Regions from separate parts of the Paenibacillus azoreducens genome, predicted to be linked through region 2. Evidence: riboswitches for the same ligand, from Rfam matches in the RefSeq annotation. Region 2 holds a riboswitch; the other holds the start of a gene.
What was found. A riboswitch is a leader RNA that binds a small molecule or an ion and turns the genes downstream of it on or off. The one in region 2 is predicted to bind ZMP and ZTP.
Positions count from the first base shown of each region.

Region 1: it holds a riboswitch for ZMP and ZTP, as region 2 does, so the genes downstream of both, rpiB (ribose 5-phosphate isomerase B) here and L6442_RS12395 (bifunctional 5,10-methylenetetrahydrofolate dehydrogenase/5,10-methenyltetrahydrofolate cyclohydrolase) in region 2, are expected to answer to the same signal.

Region 1 covers NZ_AP025343.1:6,856,536-6,862,135, forward strand. Annotated here, with positions in the region: gene L6442_RS30780 (serine hydroxymethyltransferase) at 1-1,084, opposite strand, end outside; gene L6442_RS30785 (TIGR01440 family protein) at 1,122-1,730, opposite strand; gene rpiB (ribose 5-phosphate isomerase B) at 1,744-2,199, opposite strand; ZMP/ZTP riboswitch at 2,380-2,461, opposite strand; gene L6442_RS30795 (low molecular weight protein arginine phosphatase) at 2,576-3,154, opposite strand; gene L6442_RS30800 (manganese efflux pump MntP) at 3,196-3,756, opposite strand; gene L6442_RS30805 (L-threonylcarbamoyladenylate synthase) at 3,918-4,985, opposite strand.
Region 2 covers NZ_AP025343.1:2,840,732-2,846,331, reverse strand. Annotated here, with positions in the region: gene L6442_RS12405 (NUDIX hydrolase) at 21-464, opposite strand; partial or broken gene L6442_RS12400 (cyclodeaminase/cyclohydrolase family protein) at 634-1,227, opposite strand; partial or broken gene L6442_RS12395 (bifunctional 5,10-methylenetetrahydrofolate dehydrogenase/5,10-methenyltetrahydrofolate cyclohydrolase) at 1,288-2,130, opposite strand; ZMP/ZTP riboswitch at 2,202-2,283, opposite strand; gene L6442_RS12390 (hydantoinase/oxoprolinase N-terminal domain-containing protein) at 2,597-4,147, opposite strand; gene L6442_RS12385 (S-methyl thiohydantoin desulfurase family protein) at 4,140-5,243, opposite strand; gene L6442_RS12380 (cytosine permease) at 5,240-5,600, opposite strand, start outside.

The DNA of each region.
Region 1 (5,600 bases), 3.3 Mb from region 2:
GCGTACCGATCCGGATTCCGCTGGTTACGAACGGGCTGGTCGGATCAAATGGAATCGCATTTTTATTAACCGTAATGCCGATGGAATCGAGAACCTTCTCGGCGTCTTTACCCGTGATGTTGACGCTGCGGGTATCCACCAGCATCAAGTGGTTGTCCGTTCCGCCGGAAACCAGGTTCAGTCCTTCGCTAACAAGCGTTTCAGCCAGTACTTTGGCGTTTTTCACGATATTTCCGGCATAGGTCTTGAAGGAAGGATCAAGGGCTTCGCCAAGCGCCACGGCTTTCGATGCAATCACATGCATGAGCGGTCCGCCTTGGGTGCCCGGGAATACCGCCTTGTCGATCGCTTGCGCCCACGGTTGTTTGCACAGAATCAAGCCGCCGCGCGGACCGCGCAATGTTTTATGCGTTGTGGTCGTGACGAAATGGGCATGCGGCACAGGGCTTGGATGAAGGCCTGCGGCAACCAGACCCGCAATATGAGCCATATCGACCATAAACAGCGCCCCCACATCATTCGCGATGGAAGCTAAGGCTTCGAAATCAATGATGCGCGGATACGCACTGGCGCCGGCTACGATCATGCGCGGACGATGTTTGAAAGCCGCTTTGCGGACTTCATCGTAATCGATCAGGAAGCTGTCTTCCTGCACGCCATAGGCCACGAAATTGTACAAAAGGCCGGAAGCGTTGACAGGGCTGCCGTGAGTCAGATGGCCGCCATGGGCAAGATTCATGCCCAGCACTGTATCGCCGGGTTTAATGGCCGCAAGATATACAGCCATGTTCGCTTGTGCGCCGGAATGCGGCTGAACGTTGGCATGCTCTGCTCCAAACAGCTCCTTAGCCCGGTCGCGGGCGATCGTTTCTACGATATCGACGCGTTCGCAGCCGCCGTAGTAACGTTTGCCAGGATAACCTTCCGCATATTTATTCGTGAGGACAGAGCCCATTGCTTCCATAACCGCTTCGCTGACGATATTCTCCGAAGCGATCAGTTCGATATTGTTCCGCTGGCGTTTCAGCTCCAAATCCATGGCATCCAATACAGCCGGGTCTTTCTTACGCAATTGATCCATCATTCCTTGTTCCTCCCTTAGGTTATCTGTTCTTGTACGATTAATCGCAAAGATGAGCATCGCCCTCTTTCGGCTGCACATCCAGCGTATAGACCGCCCGCTCTCCGCCGATCAGCTTCGGCCGGGTAAAAGCAGCATTGACGCGTGCCTTTCCAATATAACGTACCTGCGTCCGGTAAGGAACGGCCACACGCCGCAAATGCATGCCGATCAGCGTCTCCCCGATATCGATCCCCGCATCCGCTTCGATCGTTTCGGCGAGGCAAGGTTCCTTCATGGCACGGTAAGCGCCGCTGGCCATGGAACCCCCGGCTTTGGGAATCGGCACGGCCGCCACTTCGGTCAGACGCAGTCTGTTCAGCAAGGACCGTTCCATCACCAATGCGCGGTTCAAGTGTTCGCAGCACTGATAGGCTACCTCAAAACCAAATTCGTCCTGAACCTCGCGGATTCCTGCCAGCAGCTCATTTGCCACTTCAATCGCACCCGAGGTGCCGATCCGATGCCCGGCCACCTCGCTGGTACTGGTTCCGACAACGACAACCTTGCCCGGCCCGAGCCCCGCATGCTTGGCTAACTCACGTAAAACGCTTGATGCCTGCTCCCTGATTGACACTCCCGATGCAATGCGTTGTTCAGAATTTTCCATGGCGAATACCTCCTTATTGCTGCAGATAGCGGCTTTCGATCGCCTTGATCTTGTTGACGCGTCCGATATGCCGCTCGCCTTCGCTAAATGGCGTACCGATCCAAATTTGTGTTATCTCCCGGGCAAGGCCAGGCCCGATGACCCGTTCGCCCATCGCCAACACATTCGAGTCGTTATGCTCTCTGGTTGCTTTCGCCGAAAATGTATCATGAACAAGCGCGCAGCGGATGCCTGGTACTTTGTTGGCGGCGATGCTCATGCCGATGCCGGTACCGCAAATCAGAATGCCGCGATCAGCTTCACCCGTGACAACCTGCTCGCATACAGGCAGGGCGTAGTCGGGATAATCCACGGAATCAGCGCAGCTGCATCCCACATCCACAACCTCATGTCCCATTTCCTGAATGACGGCGATGATGTCTTCTTTTAAACGTACTCCCGCGTGGTCTGTTCCGACAGCAATCTTCATCTTTTGAAAAACCTCCCTGAATTTCGTGCTTTTGTGATTTCTCATACCATTATACCCTATTTTGAAGTCACAAGACGAAAATCCCCCGGCAAGAAGAATCTTTCTGAATCCTTCCCGCATGCTTGGCGGAGACCCGCTCAAAATACAAAAAAGAGCAGTCCGCGGATATCCGCAGAATTGCTCTTTTGCCCAGGCGACCGGCCGTATATTCCGATGCTCCATCGTGGTTGATCCACATTTGTCGCCAGTTACACCGGAACCGAAGTTTTTCACAATCATCATAAAGCATTCGCTGCCGAAATGCAACGGCTGCGAGGCGAAAGAACGCTTCATTTTTCAACTTCCTGCTTTCACCGGCGGGTAAGCAAAGAAAAAGTTACTCTTCATTCCATTTATCCAACAAACGTTCAATGGCCGTGCGGATTTCCGCCGCCGCCATATCGTAATCCTCGCGGGTGCCGCCGAAGGGGTCCGATATATCAAAGCTCGGGATACGCTGCTGAATTTCAATCAGACTTTCCCGTTCCTCATCGCTCAAATCCTGTCCAAGGGACCGCTTAACCTCCCAGGTCGCATACAGGCCGTCCAGCTCCTTGAGATCATTCAGCACACCCGGATCGTTCTCGGCATATTCCTTCAGCGTAAACACTTTGCCCGCTGCCTCCGGAAAACTCCGGATCACATGCTGCTTATGCCCCTGAGTCAGCGTGAGAATCAAATCGGACCAACGCACCGCTTCCTGGCTTAAAGCTTTGGATGTCAAACATTCATCGATATGATGATCCCGCAAAACCGCTTCCGCATGCCGGGACATCGGCATCCCGTCCATGGCGGCAACACCGGCTGAACGCGCCTCCACCCCGAGCCCGCGTTCCTTCGCCATTTTGCGGAGAAGAGCTTCCGCCATCGGGCTGCGGCACGTGTTCCCTGTACACACAAACAAAATATGCTTCACGCTTTACGCACCTCCCGGATTATTCTTTGGCGTTTATTGTATCAGAAGATAAATGCGAGGCCAAATGCCAGCAGGATCGCACCTCCCAGCGCCTCCCCGTAATCGCCCAAATTGCGGCCGGCCCTCCGCCCAAGCAAAAGCCCAAGCACCGACATGAGTCCACCAAAGAAACCAAAAGCAAGCACGGTCAGAACCAAATTGCTCCGGAACATGCCTAAGGAAACCCCAACGGAAAAAGAATCCACGCTCACGCTTAAGGCAAATAAAATCATCCCCGGCAGCGAACGGTGGTCGATCATGCGGATTTCCCCGCCTTTAAACGAATTCCATACCATATGAATCCCGAGCAGGATCAACAGCCCTCCCGCGGCGTACGTTGTCACCTGTCCCAGCAGGGAGCTGACATAATGACCGGTAAACATGCCTAAAAGCGGCATAACGATATGGAAAATTCCAATCAGCAGACTGATCTTCAGCACATGCAGCAAACGGATTCCCTTCATGCCGATCCCGATGCCCAGAGAAAATGCGTCCATTCCCAAAGCAGCGGCCATAATCAAAATCGCAATCAGCTGCCCCAAATCGGCAGATGTCTCAAGCATTTGAACGCCCCCAAGTCCGTTAGGTTCTTGTACAAACATATGCGGACAAGAGGACAAACATGACTTGTACATGCGGTCAAGCTTTGGATGTGCGGCATGCATGGCGTGCCGTTACCACCGAACGGTGAGAAGACAAGCATGGACTTGCACATCAGGTAAAGTTAACGCGCCTGACTTTCGAGACGAATCACGGTTTGACCCGCGGCTTTGCGGAGCCGGTTCATAATCGCTGCCCCAAGGCCGTCCTCCGGGCAAGCCTCAGCCAAAATAAAATCGATATGCTCCTCATCCATGCGCCGCAGGGCAGCATACAGCCGGTGCGCGGCCGTGCCCAAATCGGACAGGCTGCCGAGGGTTTCGACGCAATCGGCATGATAGCGGCTGATATGCTCGTCAAATGCGAGCACACCCGTCCGTTCCCCGCGTGCCTCTGCTTCCTGCAAACTGCGGCTGATCCAATCGGATACCTCAGCGGCTGATTCCCCGGCAACGATGCTCAGCGTGCCTTGCGGCGCATAATGGGTATATTTCATCCCTGGCGCCCGGGGAGCCGGAATATCCCCGCTCCCAGCTTCCGCCATCAGCGCAGGGTCCATTTTTACGGGGGCTCCGGCAACCTGCGCCAACTGCTCCAACGTCACCCCGCCGGGGCGCAATACGGTAACGCTCCCATCATCCAACACCTGGACGACTGTCGATTCCAGGCCAACGCCCGTCGCGCCGCCATCGACGATACCGTCAATGGAACCGGCCAGATCCTCCAGCACATGGCTGGCGAGCGTGGGGCTTGGACGCCCGGAACGGTTCGCGCTCGGAGCCGCTACCGGGCAGCCGGATGCCTCGATCAAGGCAAGCGCCACCGGATGGTCCGGCATGCGGATGCCTACGGTATCAAGCCCTGCCGTTACGCGATGTGACAGTACGCCCGGCTTAACCGGCAGCACAACCGTCAGCGGACCAGGCCAGAAAGCATCCATTAGCTTTCGAGCTGCAGGATTTACCTGCTTAACCAGCCCATCCAGTTGGGAAACCTCGGATATATGTACAATAAGCGGATTATCCGACGGTCTCCCTTTGGCTGCAAATACCGCTTCAACCGCCGATGTCAAACGCGCGTCCGCGCCGAGGCCGTAGACGGTTTCGGTCGGAAACGCGATCACACCGCCGCCGCGAAGCGCATCCGCAGCTTCCTTCAGCCCTTCTCTCAATTTGCCCGGATCGGCCATCATCTCCGGATCGATCCGCCAGTATGGAGTGGATGGCCGGTCCGTCCCGTTTTCATTGTGTGTAAGCGCCATTTCTATCCCGTCTTTCTATCGATTAATGATCCGCATATTCGAAGAACCTTCTTCAAACACACGATAACCTGAGATGTCATTATCAAGAATGAGAAAAGCCAGCATGCAGCAATATACCGCGTTCTGGCTGTGCCTCAGCGTGTTCGTAAACCGTTCGAAAAGCTGCTTTACATATGTTTTTATACGCTTTGAACAGCAGCAACTCGCAATAACAAAAATTCCTGCGTTTATGCAACTATTTCGAGTTTTTTTATTGAAATTTGAATAAATTCCTGCAAAAGTGCATCTTTTCATCAGGTATTCTGCCAATTCGGCTTGCAAAACCGGAAATACTTGCACTTTTGCATGCTTTTCATTTAGAGCAGGAAAATTCCGGGAAAAAGATGCAGTTTTGCAAGTTTTTAAGTTACTTGATTTTGTCCTGCCGGTTTTCACATCCACTTAACAGCCGCTATTTCGCAATTACCTGCTTTAAAGCCACTTAACTTCGAACTACTACTATTTCGCAACTACCGGATTTTAAAGCCACTTAACTTCGGACAACTA
Region 2 (5,600 bases):
ATGGTCTACAGTCCTTTACTCTATAATTGCCCTGCTTGAAGTTGTTTCAGCATCTGATCCGCCCGCCTTGCGCTTTCGATCGTCCATGGCGGCGATTGCGGGTGACCGGCGATTTCTTCCGTCGTCATCCAGTACACGGCTTCGACTTCATCCTCGCTTTTTCTATAGGGCGTACCCTGAGCGTATTCGCAAAGAAACACAACATTGATGACGGGAATGCCTTCTGCGGTCAGAAAAGACGAGCTGTAGACAAAATGCAGCTTTTCCTTGATTTCGATGCCAACTTCCTCAAAAATTTCTCTCTTTACAGTCCGCTCCAGAATATCCTGGGAAAACCCTTCCTGTTCCACCGTTCCGCCAACAAAAGCCAAAGTGCCGCCAGCATGCTCTTCCTCTGCTCCGCGTTCAATCACCAGCCACTTGCCGCCCTTCACGACCGCTCCCTCTACATTAACCGCGAACATTTTCATCCCCTCCATATTCTGCATGTGTTATGCCAATATATTACGCTTTGCCTGGCCATAAATCCTGCTTAGTAAAATGAAAACAACCGGCTTGCCGCCGGTTGTTTTCAAGACGTACTTATTCATTTTCCACTCGAACGGCCTGTTCCCAGTGCTTGTTCATCACCAATCACCCCAGATTGTTCTTGATTTGCTCCAGCACCTGCAGTTTTAATCCATTCGAACGGCTCGCGAGCTCTGCTCCCGTTTCCTCGAACGAGCTTCTCAAGCTGGCATCTTTAATGCTGCCAAGGTTGATCTCGACCGTAATCCACGCCGATTGAACGGCCGCGTCCAACATGATGAGCGCAATGCCAAGATCAGAAATGACGTTTTTATTGGCTTGTGCAGTAATCTCCGCAAGCTCGGTCATGATCTCGAGACTCCGCTTCATGAGGCTTAGCGGTACGGAAGCTGCCTGAACTGCAGCCTGCTGCAAGGCGGCGGCGCGTGCCTGTTTTTCTTCCTCCGTGCCTTTCGGCAGCCCCAAAGCAGCCATATACCCGCTAAAAGATTCCATGTCCTTCTTCAGGAAGGATTCGGCTTCCACCATGGCCGACTGCATAAGTTTCACGATGTCCGCCATTTTCTCCCGCACATGTTCGAATTTAGGCCCGCTTGTGATATTCGCCACCATGGAACCCATAGAAGCTCCAAGCGCTGCCGCTAAAGCGGCGATGCTTCCTCCGCCGGGCGTTGGCGAGCTTGAAGCTGACGATTGCAAAAACTGCCGGATCGGTTGATCGAAGACTTGAGTTTCGGATGCTGCAGCCTGCGCCGGCACGGACGACTGCTGCAGACGGACCGCCTGCATCAAATTCTCGAACAGCATGACGGTCGTCAGCGTTCCTACGCCGCCCGGTACCGGCGTAACCGCTTTGGCGGTCTCTGCCGCTTCGGGTACAACATCGCCCGTAATTCCTGAAGCCGTCTCATTAATGCCTGCGTCAATGACAACAAGCTCCGGATGCAGCATATCCGCGGTGATCAGTCCGGCATGGCCCGCCGCGGCCATCAGAATATCGGCCTCTGCAATGTGGTCGGCCAAATTTTGCGTGTGGGAATGGCAAACGGTTACCGTCGCGTTTTCGCGCAGCAGCAGCTGCATCAACGGTCTGCCTACCGTTTCGCCGCGTCCTACCAAAACCACCCGCTTCCCTTTTAACGCAAACCCAAAATGCTTTGCTATCCGGATGCAGGCCTGCGGCGTGGCCGGGTAAATGCCGGTGCCTCCCGTCATGCAGGCAAGCTTATTCGCCGAAGAAATACCGTCAACGTCTTTTTCCGGTGCAATCGCATCCGAACAATTTTGCACGCTGATATGTTTGGGAAGCGGAAGCTCCAGCATAATGCCATGCACCTTCGAATCGCGGTTCAAACGCTCGATTTCTTCCAGCAGGCGCTGCTCCGTAACTTCGGGTTCAAACGTGATCAAATCAAATGCGATGCCCAGTTGATGGGCTTTTTTCTCTTTAGCTTTGGCATAATACTCCGATGCGGGATCGCCCTGCACCAAAATGGTGGCCAGACGGGGTTCCACCCCTTTTTCTTTCAAACGGCTAACTTCCATGATAATAGATTCGGAAACTTCGTTTGCCAGTTCCTTTGTTTTTAGCAGCATGCCCATTCCAGTCGCCTCCAAATAAAGTTGGTTATAAACACAAAAAAGCATTTGGATGGATCGATCGATACCACCAAATACTTTGCCCAGGCGTACGGCTGTTATGATCCATGTGCTCCCTCGTGGTTTGCCCACGTTACGCCAGTTACACATAGCTGAATACAAGCAGCTTTATTTTAGCATAGATTTTATGTTTAGACGCCAAATTTTTTACCCTTTTTAATTCAATTTCATAATGGATTCGTATTGAGTATTTTAACCCGTCTCTTAAACGATCCCTCGCATGGGCGAACTCGGAATACAGGCGGAGTGCTTTCCCTTTCTTTAGTTCAATTGATATAGAATGAGTGAAATCTATTTTTCCGCTTATAAGCAGTTTTTATATAAATGCCATCCATGGATCACGTTGCACCTCACCGATAACAAAAAAGAGCCTCACACAAGTGGTACGAACCCATGTGAAGCCTCTCTTCTACTTCATGTTTCCTACGACTTTCACTCTCAGTCTCGTCGCATTTCCCGGATGATAAGCCAGCGGGGTTTCTTCCACTTCCACGAGCTCGACCGTGGCCGGATCAGCGCCGGCCAGCACCGCCTGGTTCACGGCTTTTTCTTGCGCATCTCTTAACGAATCCTCGCGCGGCTCCGTAGAATAGATGTATATTTGCTCGTATTGTCCGCTGATTTGGGCAATACACGCGCCAATGGCGTTGGCTACGCCCCCGTTCTCCGGCTTAATCATATGGGATACCCCGCGAATCGTGTCGGGTATAACGACACTGCCGCCGCCTACCAAAACAAGCTCAACGTCTCCCGACGATGTCTTCATTTTATCAATGGCCTGCTCAATGATGATTGCGATTTCAGCTTGCACATTTTTAGCGAAGTCTTCATCCAGATGCGCTACCAGGCTCTTATCCCCGACATCCGCGAGACCCAGCCGAACGGCAATGTCTGTTGTAGTCAGCGTATGCCCGCCAAAGACCAGCGCTTCCTGTCCAATCTTGTACCCTACGCTGTCAGGGCCAACCGTAATTTTGCCGTTCTCCGAGCGCACAATGCTTCCGCCGCCCAGTCCGACGGAGATAATATCCGGCATGCGGAAATTCGTGCGGATATCGCCAACCTCGACCGCAACCGAGGATTCTCGCGGGAAGCCGTCCTGCAAAACCCCGATGTCCGATGTCGTCCCGCCTACGTCGAGAACCATCGTATCCTTGATCTTCGCCAAATAAGAGGCACCGCGAATACTGTTCGTTGGCCCGCAGGCAATGGTTAGGATCGGAAACTTTTTAGCGTAATCAATCGACATTAAGGTACCGTCATTTTGGCATAAAAACACCGCTGCGTCAGAGATGCCTTCCTCTTCTAGGGCTTGAACAAAGCCCTCGGTCGTCGTTTTAATGACTTTGCACAATGCCGCATTGAGTATGGTCGCATTTTCCCGTTCGATCAAACCGACCGAACCGATCAGGGAAGAACAGGAAACCGGAAACTCTTCGCCATATACTTCATGGATGAGATCGCGAACCCGGAATTCCTGGTCATTTTTAATAGAAGAAAACACGCCGATAACCGCGATGGACTCGACACTGCCTCGCCATTCCTCCAAAAGAGCTTTAATCTCGGCCTCATTGACTTCACCAAGCACTTGGCCGTCGTATTCATATCCACCGTGGACGAGAGCATATTTACCCGTCAGCTTCTCCACCATATCCTCAGGCCAGGACGTATACGGGGCCACGGAAGCCGTTGCGGGGTAACCCAGTCGAATGACACCGACTTGGGCCAGCTTTTTACGCTCAACAATGGCATTCGTACACTGTGTCGTACCTAACATGGCATGCGTAATTTTGTCTTTATCAATCTTCGCCCCCTGCAGCAGCTGCCGGAGCGAGGTTTCAATCCCTGTTTTAATATCCAAGCTTGTCGGTGATTTCACCGCATGGATCAACTGATGATTCTCATCCAAAATGATGGCATCCGTGTTGGTGCCGCCTACATCGATCCCGATTCTATACATTTTCAGCCACCGCCTTTTTTACCAGTTCCTCGATTGGAACAAAATCGTAATCATATCCGAAGTATCTTGGACCTGCCGTCTCGATTCCTTTTTCCGTTCTCCACTTTTCATGAGCTGGCAGTCCGATCACCCGTACGCGTTTTCCATATTTCAGGCTTTCCGTGGTCACAGGCAACAAGGTTTCATAATCGACAAGACAGATCAAATCCGGAGTCATCGCTGCTACTTGACCATTCAATTCGGCAACCAGGTTTTCATTTTGAAAATGAACCTTCATCTCTCCCCCTTTAAACGCCTCGATGCCTTCGAGATGCATGCGACCGAGATTAAATCCGCCCTTGGTCTCGCGGATGACATCCACGATTTTACCTTGGAAAAGTTCATAGCCGGACACAAGTTTGAGCAGTTCTTGAAGCTTATCCTTGGCGTCCCGGTTCTTCGATGTAATGATTGCGCCAATCTGTTCGGACAGGGTCACGATATGATGAACGCCGCTTTGCTTGATTTGAGCGCCCGTCGCCGGATACAGGCTGACTAAAGCGCTTGCTCCCATTTCAACCGTAGCCACTCTCGCCAGCCGTTCCGTCCATTGATTGTCAATGGTCTCAAAAATACCGATATTCCCTTTTTCATCCGTAATCGCCATCGGTGTCGCCGGAATGCCGTCCAGGTTAAACGTCACCATTTGCAGCTCCGGGAACGCCCGCCCCATACCGTCGCAGTCGATCAGAGGCAATCCCAGCTGCGCAGCAACGACGATGGGAATCATGGAGTTGACGCCCCCCGCTTCCATCGGAAACGTGCCGGCGATCTGTTCTTTTCCCAAGTAATTCGCTAATTTTTTGAATACCTTCACAAACTCGTCCCCTTTAGGGAATTTCTCAACTAATACGGAAGGCGCCCCCATCATCGCGGCCGGAATGAAAAAGTCCTCATCCTGAATCTCATCAACCGAGAATAGTTTTACAGGTCCAAACTTCTCAATGGCCGAGAGAGCCATCAATTTTCCGATATAAGGGTCTCCTCCTCCGCCTGTTCCCAGAAATGCTGCGCCGACGGCGATGTTTTCAACTGCTGCTTTATCTACATATCTCATTTGCTTTCCTCCAATATGACTGTCTTCTGAGCCGATAAACGATAGCCTGCATAATACACTACAAAAGAAATGACAATTCCGATCAACGGCTGATTCGGTACCTGCGGCAAGCTCGGGAACAAGGATAACACGACAGGGGTACAAGCAATAACCGCGCCTACGAGCCAGGAAACGACGCCCGGCGTATTCACTCCTTCGACCTCATGCCAGCGGCTCTTATCCCCTTTGCCAAGCACCCAGTAAGATGCGATCATCACGCCTGCAACCGGCGGAATCATGGCCGACAGGATGGACATAATCGGAGTAAAATAGTTGAGTATACCGACGACAGCCAATACGGTCCCCATAGTTCCCGCG